Regions from separate parts of the Allorhizobium sp. GW101-3B10 genome, predicted to be linked through region 3. Evidence: predicted binding sites of a transcription regulator. Region 3 holds the regulator's gene; each other region holds the start of a gene.
The links. Region 3 encodes PhoB, which activates phosphate uptake and scavenging genes when phosphate is short. Its sites were predicted from a motif close to TGTCATNNANCTGTCAT; they were not measured.
Positions count from the first base shown of each region.

Region 1: a site for PhoB is predicted at 1,715-1,731, ahead of AC07Y0_RS06460 (LTA synthase family protein). Genes of this name have one in related genera too.
Region 2: a site for PhoB is predicted at 1,384-1,400, ahead of AC07Y0_RS10720 (esterase-like activity of phytase family protein). Genes of this name have one in related genera too.

Region 1 is NZ_JBWKZR010000001.1:1,352,632-1,355,907, forward strand. Features, by position in the region: gene AC07Y0_RS06460 (LTA synthase family protein) at 1-1,639, opposite strand, end outside; gene AC07Y0_RS06465 (NAD+ synthase) at 1,860-3,276, shown strand, end outside.
Region 2 is NZ_JBWKZR010000001.1:2,178,184-2,181,459, forward strand. Features, by position in the region: gene AC07Y0_RS10720 (esterase-like activity of phytase family protein) at 1-1,330, opposite strand, end outside; gene AC07Y0_RS10725 (DMT family transporter) at 1,433-2,332, opposite strand; FMN riboswitch at 2,511-2,662, opposite strand; gene hupB (DNA-binding protein HupB) at 2,800-3,075, opposite strand.
Region 3 is NZ_JBWKZR010000001.1:3,378,041-3,381,316, reverse strand. Features, by position in the region: gene pstB (phosphate ABC transporter ATP-binding protein PstB) at 1-700, shown strand, start outside; gene phoU (phosphate signaling complex protein PhoU) at 747-1,460, shown strand; gene phoB (phosphate regulon transcriptional regulator PhoB) at 1,491-2,174, shown strand; gene AC07Y0_RS16780 (GcrA family cell cycle regulator) at 2,328-2,864, opposite strand.

The DNA of each region.
Region 1 (3,276 bases), 2.0 Mb from region 3:
ACGGGCTGATCGAGCCCAGGTCCTTCTGCACGCCGCGCTTCGACGACCAGACCACCAGCGGCGTCTCATGCTCGCGCTTCATCACGCCGACGGAGGCCTTGCGGGTGGCGACGACGTCCGGCATGTAGCCGGTCTCGGTATAGACATTGCCGAGCGGCGGCAGGTGGTCGCCGAAAAGCACGATGATCGTCTCGCGGCGGCGCTTCTTGGCCCAGTCCATCAGTGCCTTGAGGCTGCTGTCGGCTTCGCGCACGCCCTGGGCATAGGTCGCCAGGCTGTCGCGGTTTTCCGGCGCAAGCGCTGCAGACTGCACGTTGATGGTGTTCTTCGCATAGCGGTTCTTCTCGTAGGGTCCATGGCCCTGGAGGGTGACGGCGAAGAAGAAGAACGGTTCCTTGGTCTGGTCGGCCGAACGGATGATCTCCTTCGTCAGTGCGTCGTCCGAGGTGAACAGGCCGCGCTTGTCCATGACGGGCATGTTCTCTTCCGACATGAAGGACTGGAAGCCGAGCGACTGGTAGACATTGGCCCGGTTCCAGAACCAGCTCTGGAACGGGTGGAAGGCGCGCGTCGTATAGCCCTTCGAGGCGAAGAAGGTGGCGAGCGAGGGCAGGGGCCGGCGCACATACTGCTGATAGGGAATGCTGCCATAGGGCAGGAAGGCGTTGGAGAAGCCGGTCAGTGCCTCGAATTCGACATTGGCCGTCATTCCGCCGAACTCCGGCGAGAACAGGTTGCCCGAGGAATTGGCGCGCATGGTCGGCATCGGATCGGGCGAGAGCGCGGCGTTGTTGAGGCGTGTCGGATCCCACAGCGACTCGCTCATGACCATGATCACGTCGGCGTTGCGGCCGCCGAAGAAGGTCGAAGGCAGCCGCTCCGGCGCGATGTCGGCGATCACGTCAGGGCCATAGCCGCCCGGCGCCTGGACATTGGCCATCGGCACGTTGAAGGCGAAGGCGAGCAGGAAGCCGTTGTGGCGATAGTTCTCCTGCTGGTCCCACATCATCGGCACGATGTTCAGCCGGTCGCGGACATAGGAGAACGAGTTGGGATCCATGAGCGACAGGAAGCCGCCGATCAGGGGCAGGGAGACGAGGAGCCGGAAAAGCTTCGACGGCGCCGAGAGCTGCGGAAAGTGGCGGCGTCCGAGCACGAGCAGATAGCCGAGCAGCGCGAGCAGGGCGAGCACACCAAGGACCAGGCCGATCGCGGCGAAGGGCCGGGCGGCGAACATCACGGGCACGAGTTCGCCGATCTGGCGGCCGAACAGCATGTCGCTCGGATAGAGCGGATCGGAGAGGTACTGCTGCTTCTGCATCGACAGGAAGGCCGGCAGGATCGCCAGCGGCACGAGGATCAGCGCCGACTGGTAGGCCCGGCCGAACAGCGCGTCGGCGGCGATGAAGAGCAGGAAGAGCGCCAGCACCGCGACCATGCCGGGACGGGCCGTGGACAGAAGGTAGTCGGAGACGTCGATCAGCGTGCCGCGCGCCAGCCATTCGGTGACGATGATCGTCAGAAGCGCCAGCACCAGCGAATTGACGAGTCTTGCCGCGGCGCGGAACGCGCGGGCGCGCTGTTGTGAACGTGTGCCATTTTCACCCTGAAGGGCGACGTTTGCGCCCGCAATGGACATTCCAGGCTCGGAGATAATCTCAGCCAACGCGCTCTCCAGCAATCGACAAGAAGCTTAACAGAAGTTTCACATAGCTGTCACATAGTCGTCATGAACGCTAGATGAACCAAGCCGTGCGGTGCCTTGTTCCTGCGATTTTCAACACCGTTTGTTGCAGCGCGGCACGCCCCTTTCGCACGCCGACATTGCGGAGGCGAGCGGCACGCGCTAAACGAGGGTCATGAGCGATATTCAGACCCGATCCGACACCCTCCGCATTGCCATTGCGCAGCTCGATCCGACTGTCGGCGACGTCGCCGGCAATCTTGCCAAGGCCCGGGACGCGCGCGCCGAAGCCGCATCCCAGGGCGCCGATCTGCTGCTCCTCACCGAGCTTTTCATTTCCGGCTATCCGCCGGAGGATCTGGTGCTGAAGTCGGCCTTCCTGAAGGCGTGCCGCACGGCGGTGGAGCAGCTTGCCGCCGATACCGCGGATGGCGGGCCGGGCGTGGTGATCGGCTTTCCGCGCGAGGATGAGAAGGGCCGCTACAATTCGGTCGCGGTGCTGGACGGCGGCAAGATGATTGCCACGCGAGACAAGATCGATCTGCCGAACTACGGCGAGTTCGACGAGAAACGCGTGTTCAGCGCCGGCGAGATGCCGGGGCCGGTCAATTTCCGCGGTATCCGCCTCGGCATTCCGATCTGCGAAGACATCTGGGGCGATCTCGGCGTGTGCGAGACGCTGGCCGAATCCGGTGCCGAGATCCTGCTGGTGCCGAACGGATCGCCCTACTTCCGCGAGAAGGTCGACATCCGCCACCAGGTGGCGCTGAAACAGGTGATCGAGAGCGGCCTGCCGCTGATCTACGCCAACCAGCTGGGCGGCCAGGACGAACTGGTGTTCGACGGCGCGAGCTTCGGCTTCAATGCCGACAAGACGCTGGCCTTCCAGATGAGCCAGTTCGAATCCACCCTGTCGGTCACCACCTGGAAACGGGCCGCGGACGGCTGGCGCTGCGGCGAGGGGCCGATGTCGCGCATTCCGGAAAAGGAAGAGGCCGACTATCGCGCCTGCGTGCTGGGCTTCCGCGACTATGTGAACAAGAACGGTTTCAAGAGCGTCGTGCTCGGCCTCTCGGGTGGCATTGATTCGGCCATCTGCGCGGCGATCGCCGTGGATGCGCTGGGCGAGGAGCGGGTGCGCGCCATCATGCTGCCCTATCGCTATACCTCGAAGGAATCGCTCACTGACGCTGCCGCCTGTGCCAAGGCTCTCGGTTGCCACTACGACACGGTACCGATAGGCGAGCCGGTCGACGGCTTCCTCTCCGCGCTTTCCGACATGTTCGAGGGCACCGAGAGCGGCATTACGGAAGAGAACCTGCAGAGCCGTGCCCGCGGCACCATCCTGATGGCGATCTCCAACAAGTTCGGTTCGATGGTGGTGACGACCGGCAACAAGTCGGAAATGTCGGTCGGTTATGCGACGCTCTACGGCGACATGAACGGTGGCTTCAATCCGATCAAGGACCTCTACAAGATGCAGGTCTATGCGCTCGCCGCGTGGCGCAACAAGCATGTGCCACCGGGCGCACTCGGCCCGTCGGGCGAGGTCATCCCGGCCAACATCCTCTCCAAGGCGCCGTCGGCCGAGC
Region 2 (3,276 bases), 1.2 Mb from region 3:
CGCCGTCGACGATTTGCGAGCGGATCGTCGGATAGGCGGCTTCGCCTTCGCCGAGTTCATAGAGCATCACATGCGAGCGGGCACCGCCGTCCTCGACGAGGTCGACCTCGTTGGCGGTGACGAACAGGTTGCGGCTCGGGATGGCGACTGCACCTTCCGGCGAAACGCCCGACGGCAGAAGCTGGACGAGTTCCGGTTCGGCGCCGGTGTCCTTGTAGACGGCGGCGATCGAGGCACGCTCGGAGAGCACGAAGAAGTATTTCTGGTCGCCGAAGGTGGCGGTCTCCAGGCCTTCGAGCTCGACGCCCTTGGACTTGGCGCGCTTGTCGGGGAAGTGGCCGATCTGGGCGATGGCCAGTTCGAGCGACGGGCCGGATTCGTAGAGGACCTTGCCGTTCTTGTCGAAGATGGTGAAGCTGCGCGAGCCGCCTTCGTAGTCACCTTCGTTGGCGACGACGAAACGGTTGTCGTCCAGCCACTTCAGGGCGTCGGGTTCGCGAAGCACGCCTTCCTTCTTGCCGGTGAACTTCAGCGCGCCGTCGGACTTGGTGTCGATGCCGGCGAGATCTATGGCGCCGGCCGAGAAATGGGTCTTCACCGTACCGGTCTTGCCGTCGACGATGGCGATGTGGTTGTTCTCCTGCAGCGTCACGGCGATCTCACCGAGGCTGTTGATCGAGACGAATTCCGGCTCCGGATCATCGGCGCTGACTTCGGCAAGGCCGGTCAGCGCGACATGCTTGATCGAAGCGCAGTCGGCAACGCCGTCCTTCAGGGAAACGATGGCGAGATCGCCCGCCGGCAGTTGCGGGAGCTTGCCCTCGTTCAGCTCTTCGTCGCGCTCGTTTTCGATGGCAATCGCGGCAAAGCTCTTGTCGGCGGAGATCGCCACCGAATCAGGCTGACCGCCGAGATCGCAGCTGGCGTCGATCGCCTTCGAAGCGATATCGACGATCGAAAGCCGGCCCGAGGGCTTGGCCTTGCTCCCGGAGGTGTTGACAGCGACGAGCGCCTTGCCGCCGGCCACGGTGACCGAGGTGGGCTCGCCGTCCATCATCAGAGCGCCGGCAGCCTTCGGGGCCTTGGCGTCGGAAATGTCGACGAAGCCGATCGCGCCGAGCGGGCTGTCGGAATAGATCAGCATCATGCCGTCTTCGGTCGCCGTGATGATCTCGGCGGAGGAGACGGACTTGGCGTCCTTGTCGGCCGGGATATTGGTGGCGACGGGGAAGGACGCAATGCGATTGAAGACCTGCTCGGCGCCGGCGGGGGCGGCAACGGAAGCCAGCAGGGCTGCGGTCAGGGCCGCGCGGGAAAAGCCATACGTCATGGGAAACCTCCTGTTTCCGTGAGAAAGGAACAGGAGGCTTTTGCGTCATGCGGATGACAGGCGGATGACAATCCGGGCGGATTGTCCGACGCCCCTCCCCGGTCAACCGGACGTCCGCTCCTTGCGCATCTCGGCCGTCATCAGGAACAGCGACGCCCCGAGGATCAGCAGCGCTCCGAGCCACAGATAGCCAGCCGGGGCATAGCCGAAGACCAGCCAGCCGGCCAGCACGTTGAGCGGCAGCTTCAGGTCGTCGAAGGGCTGCACATAGGCCGCGTCCGCCGCATTGTAGGCGAGCGTCAGCAGATACTGACCCACGACGGTCAGGAGACCGGCCGCAAGCAGCAGCGCCAGGGCAAGACCGGTCGGCACGGCAAAGCCAGAGGCGAGCGCCAGCCCGGCATTGATCGGCGTCAGGAGCACCAGCAGCCAGACGGTGATCGTCTCCGGCGGCTCGAAGGCCGTGAGGTTCTTCATCAGCAGAGACGACCCGCCCCACAGCAGGGCCGACAGGATGGGCAGCAGTGCTGCCGCCGAGAACGTATCCGCCCAGGGCTGGAGGATGATCATCGCACCGACGAAGCCGACGAGCGTCGCCGCCCAACGGGGCCAGCCGACGCTTTCGCCGAGGAAAAGCCTGGCGCCGATGATGATGAAGAAGGGCGAGGTCATGACCAGCGCGATCGCCTGCCAGATCGGCACGGTGGCAAGCCCGGTGACCCAGGCCTGTACGCCGAGCGCGGCAAGCAGGACGCGCAGAAGATGCCGCCAGGGATAGCGCGTGCGCATCGCCCGCAGGCCGAGCTTGAACAGCAGCGGCAGGGACAGCACGAGGGCAAAGCCATATTGCCAGAAGGCCGCCGAGGCCGGCGGGAAGGCCAGGGTCATGGCCAGCCACTGGGTCGCGACGTTAAGCAGGGCGAAGGCGATACCCGCCAGCACCATGTAGGAGGCTCCGGCAAAAGCGCGGGAGCGGGAGAGCGTAAGGGAGCTCTGATTCATGTTTCTTTCCTTCACAAAGGACCAACACAAATCAGGACGCATGAGGGCACTCGCGACAAGGCCCGCCTGGACGAGCCCACCCGCTTGCGCGGCCATCCGCGCGAGCGGACGGCATGCGCAGGCCGAGCCGCCGGCATCCGGACAAATCCATCCGGAAACGTGACGCCACGACCGACTGCCTCATTCTCTTTCATCCGGACTATGACCGTCGGCTCCGGAATTCAACCGGATCTGCTGACCCTCCCGGAACAGGTCCGAAAGGCGCTCGCGGGCTTGGAGGCGAACCTCCTTACCGCCGGTGGGGACTTGCACCCCGCCCTGAGAACGAATGCCGGAAAACCGGCGGTTCGAGCGATACGGCAAGCATGCGGATCGCACAAGCGCGGCAAACGAAAAAAGCCCGGCACGGGGCCGGGCTTTCACTTGGTATGGCCCGCCCTGCACCAGGCAGGGAGGCGATCAGCTGATTAGCTGTTGCAGGCGTCCTTGAGACCCTTGCCAGCCGTGAACTTCGGCACATTACGAGCCGGAATGTCGACTTCGGCGCCGGTCGACGGGTTGCGGCCCTTCGAGGCTTCGCGACGAGCAACGGTGAAAGCACCGAAGCCAGCGAGGCGAACATCGCCGCCGTTCTTCAGCTCGGCCTGAACCGTTTCGAAAACGGCGTCAACGGCGGAAGCTGCATCGGCCTTGGTGAGGCCGGCCTTCTCGGCGACCGCGGATACGAGTTCGTTCTTGTTCATGTTTCCACCCTTTCTGATTGGTATGAAACGACTCAATGGATAAGTCGGGCGGAGAATACGTATGCATCTGCCCTAAGCAACTCAAAAGCACCGCAATGGCCCGGAAAACAAGCGGTTTCGGGGAGTTTACACAAAAAAGGCTGGCATTTTTGCCAGCCTTTTTCCGTTCGATGTGCCAATTTGGCAAGACTAAGGCAAAAA
Region 3 (3,276 bases):
TTTTGACGTCAATCTGAACGTTCGCAAGAACACCGTGACGGCGCTCATCGGTCCGTCCGGCTGTGGCAAGTCTACCTTCCTGCGGTGCCTGAACCGGATGAACGACACGATCGACGGCTGCCGGGTCACCGGCAAGATCACACTGGATGGCGGGGACATTTACGACCCGTCCATCGACGTCGTCGAACTGCGCGCCCGCGTCGGCATGGTCTTCCAGAAGCCGAACCCGTTCCCGAAATCGATCTACGAGAACATCGCCTACGGCCCGCGCATCCATGGCCTCGCCCGCTCCAAGGCCGATCTCGACCAGGTCGTCGAAAGCAGCCTGCTCAAGGCCGGCCTGTGGAACGAAGTGAAGGATCGGCTGCAGGAGTCCGGCACCGGTCTCTCCGGCGGCCAGCAGCAGCGCCTTTGCATCGCCCGTGCCGTCGCCGTGAGCCCTGAAGTCATCCTGATGGACGAACCCTGCTCGGCGCTCGACCCGATCGCCACCGCCAAGGTCGAGGAACTGATCCACGAGTTGCGCGCCAATTTCACCATCGTCATCGTCACCCACTCGATGCAGCAGGCCGCCCGCGTGTCGCAGCGCACCGCGATGTTCCACCTCGGCCTGCTGGTCGAGGAAAACGACACGGACAAGATGTTCACCAATCCGGACGATCAGCGCACCCAGGACTATATCATGGGCCGCTTCGGCTGAGCCGGCGCTTCCATCCGAGCGGACACCAAATTCAAGGACAACGAACATGTCGGCATCGCATATCTACACCGCCTATGACGAAGAACTGAAATACCTGATGCGCCGCATCACCGAGATGGGCGGCCTTGCCGAACAGATGGTCGCCGACAGTGTGCGGGCGCTGGTCAACTCCGACGCGGCGCTGGCGCAGAAGGTCATTTCCGATGACGTGATCATGGATGCGGCCGAGCGCGAGATCGGCGACAAGGCGATCATCACCATCGCCCGCCGCCAACCGGTCGCCGCCGACCTTCGCGAGATCATCGGCGCGCTGCGCATCGCCAACGACCTGGAACGCGTCGGCGACCTCGGCAAGAGCAATGCCAAGCGCGTCATGGCCATCCAGGCGACCGGCGTGCCGCGCAAGCTGGCCCGTGGCCTCGAACACCTCAGCGAACTGGCCCTGATCCAGCTCAAGGAAGTGCTCGACGTCTACACGACGCGCTCCGCCGAAAAGGCCAAGTCGATCCGCGACCGCGACGAGGAAATCGACGCCATGTACACCTCGCTGTTCCGCGAGCTGTTGACCTACATGATGGAAGATCCGCGCAACATCACCAGTTGCACCCATCTGCTGTTCTGCGCCAAGAACATCGAGCGCATCGGCGACCATGCCACCAACATCGCCGAGACCATCTACTACATGGCCACGGGCGACCAGCCCGAAGGAGAGCGTCCGAAGGACGACCTGACCTCCTCCTTCGGTGCCATCACCGAATAATCCGGCTGCATCGAGAGGTTATCGACCGACATGCTTCCCAAAATCGCCGTCGTCGAGGACGAGGAAGCCCTCAGCGTCCTGCTCCGCTACAATCTGGAGGCTGAAGGCTACGAGGTTGAAACGATCCTGCGCGGGGACGAGGCGGAGCTTCGCCTGCAGGAACGCGTTCCCGACCTGCTGATCCTCGACTGGATGCTGCCCGGCGTGTCCGGCATCGAGCTTTGCCGCCGTCTGCGCATGCGCCCCGAAACCGAGCGCCTGCCGATCATCATGCTGACGGCGCGCGGCGAGGAGAGCGAGCGGGTCCGCGGGCTCGCCACCGGCGCCGACGACTATGTCGTCAAGCCGTTCTCGACGCCGGAGCTGATGGCCCGCGTCAAGGCCATGCTGCGCCGTGCCCGCCCGGAAGTGCTCTCCAGCGTCCTGCGCTGCGGCGATATCGAGCTGGACAGGGAAACCCATCGCGTTCACCGCAAGAGCCGCGAAGTGCGCCTCGGCCCGACCGAATTCCGCCTGCTGGAGTTCCTCATGGCTTCGCCTGGCCGTGTCTACTCACGTTCGCAGCTGCTGGACGGAGTCTGGGGCCACGACATCTATGTCGACGAGCGCACGGTCGACGTGCATGTTGGACGGCTGCGCAAGGCGCTCAACTTCTCCAACCTGCAGGACGTCATCCGCACGGTCCGCGGCGCGGGCTATTCGATGGAAGCCTGAAGGGCGCAGTCGATCCCAACGGACAAACAGAAAACGGGCCCGCGTGGCCCGTTTTTCGTATCCGCCGGCATCAGATGGCCGGCCAATGGGTCGTGTCTCGCGACAGGGCCAAGTCCGGGCGGCAGGCCGCCCGGCACTTCTGTCCGATCCGCCTTAGCGGGCTGCCGCGTTCGCTGCCTTGCGGCGCTCGCCGACCGGCTGATAGGCCAGCTTGGCGTGATAGCCGCAATAGGGCGAAGTATCCGCGGATTCGCAGCCGCAGAAGTGGAAGTCGTCCTTCATCGGGTCGCCGATCGGCCACTTGCAGGTGCGTTCGGTGAGTTCGGTCAGCGCCAGCTTGCGCGAAATCGGCAGGACGACGCCACGGCTCGGGGCGACTGCGATCTCCTCGATGCCGTCGATTTCGATCTCTTCCTTGAGCATGTTGGTGCCCGAGGCGCGGGCGACGGTGCGGGTCGTGACGCGCGACGCGAAGGTCGTGGCGCGCGGTGCAGCCGCCGGGCGCTTGGCTGCCCGCGTCGCAGCCGAGCTGCCGCCGGCCTTGGCGCGGCCCGGAAGGTTCAGTCGGTGAACCTTGCCGATGACGGCATTGCGGCTCACACCGCCCAGTTGTGCTGCGATCTGGCTCGCGCTCAAGCCTTCCGACCAAAGTCGCTTGAGTTTTTCCACGCGCTCATCTGTCCAATTCATGCCGTTATCTCTCCGCCGCTCGCGATTTGTGATGGCAGAATCGCTCACCGTTGCTTCGGAAGGATCCGAAACAAACTCGCCTCGATACTGTCGGTGACTGGTTCCGCCGCATGCAGTTTCTTTATTGACTATTAACCTAGTGCCGGGCTGACTCCGTGACAAGAGTCGGTCGAATCATCGCGAATCGATTCTGGAGTTTTCCCCAACTTGCTACCCTGGCGCGTCGCGGCCGCTCGCGTGGTCAAACGACGCGGTCTTGCTCCCGGCATGGTCGAAAATTCAGGCGCGCCGCGCTGTTTCGTTGACAGGCAAGGTCGAAATGTCGATAGTGCCCCCGCCGCCGCAAGGCGGCATTTTTGATTTTTCAAGGCACCGTTCGCCGGGAGATCAAAAGCGTCCGTCGTCCCGTCAA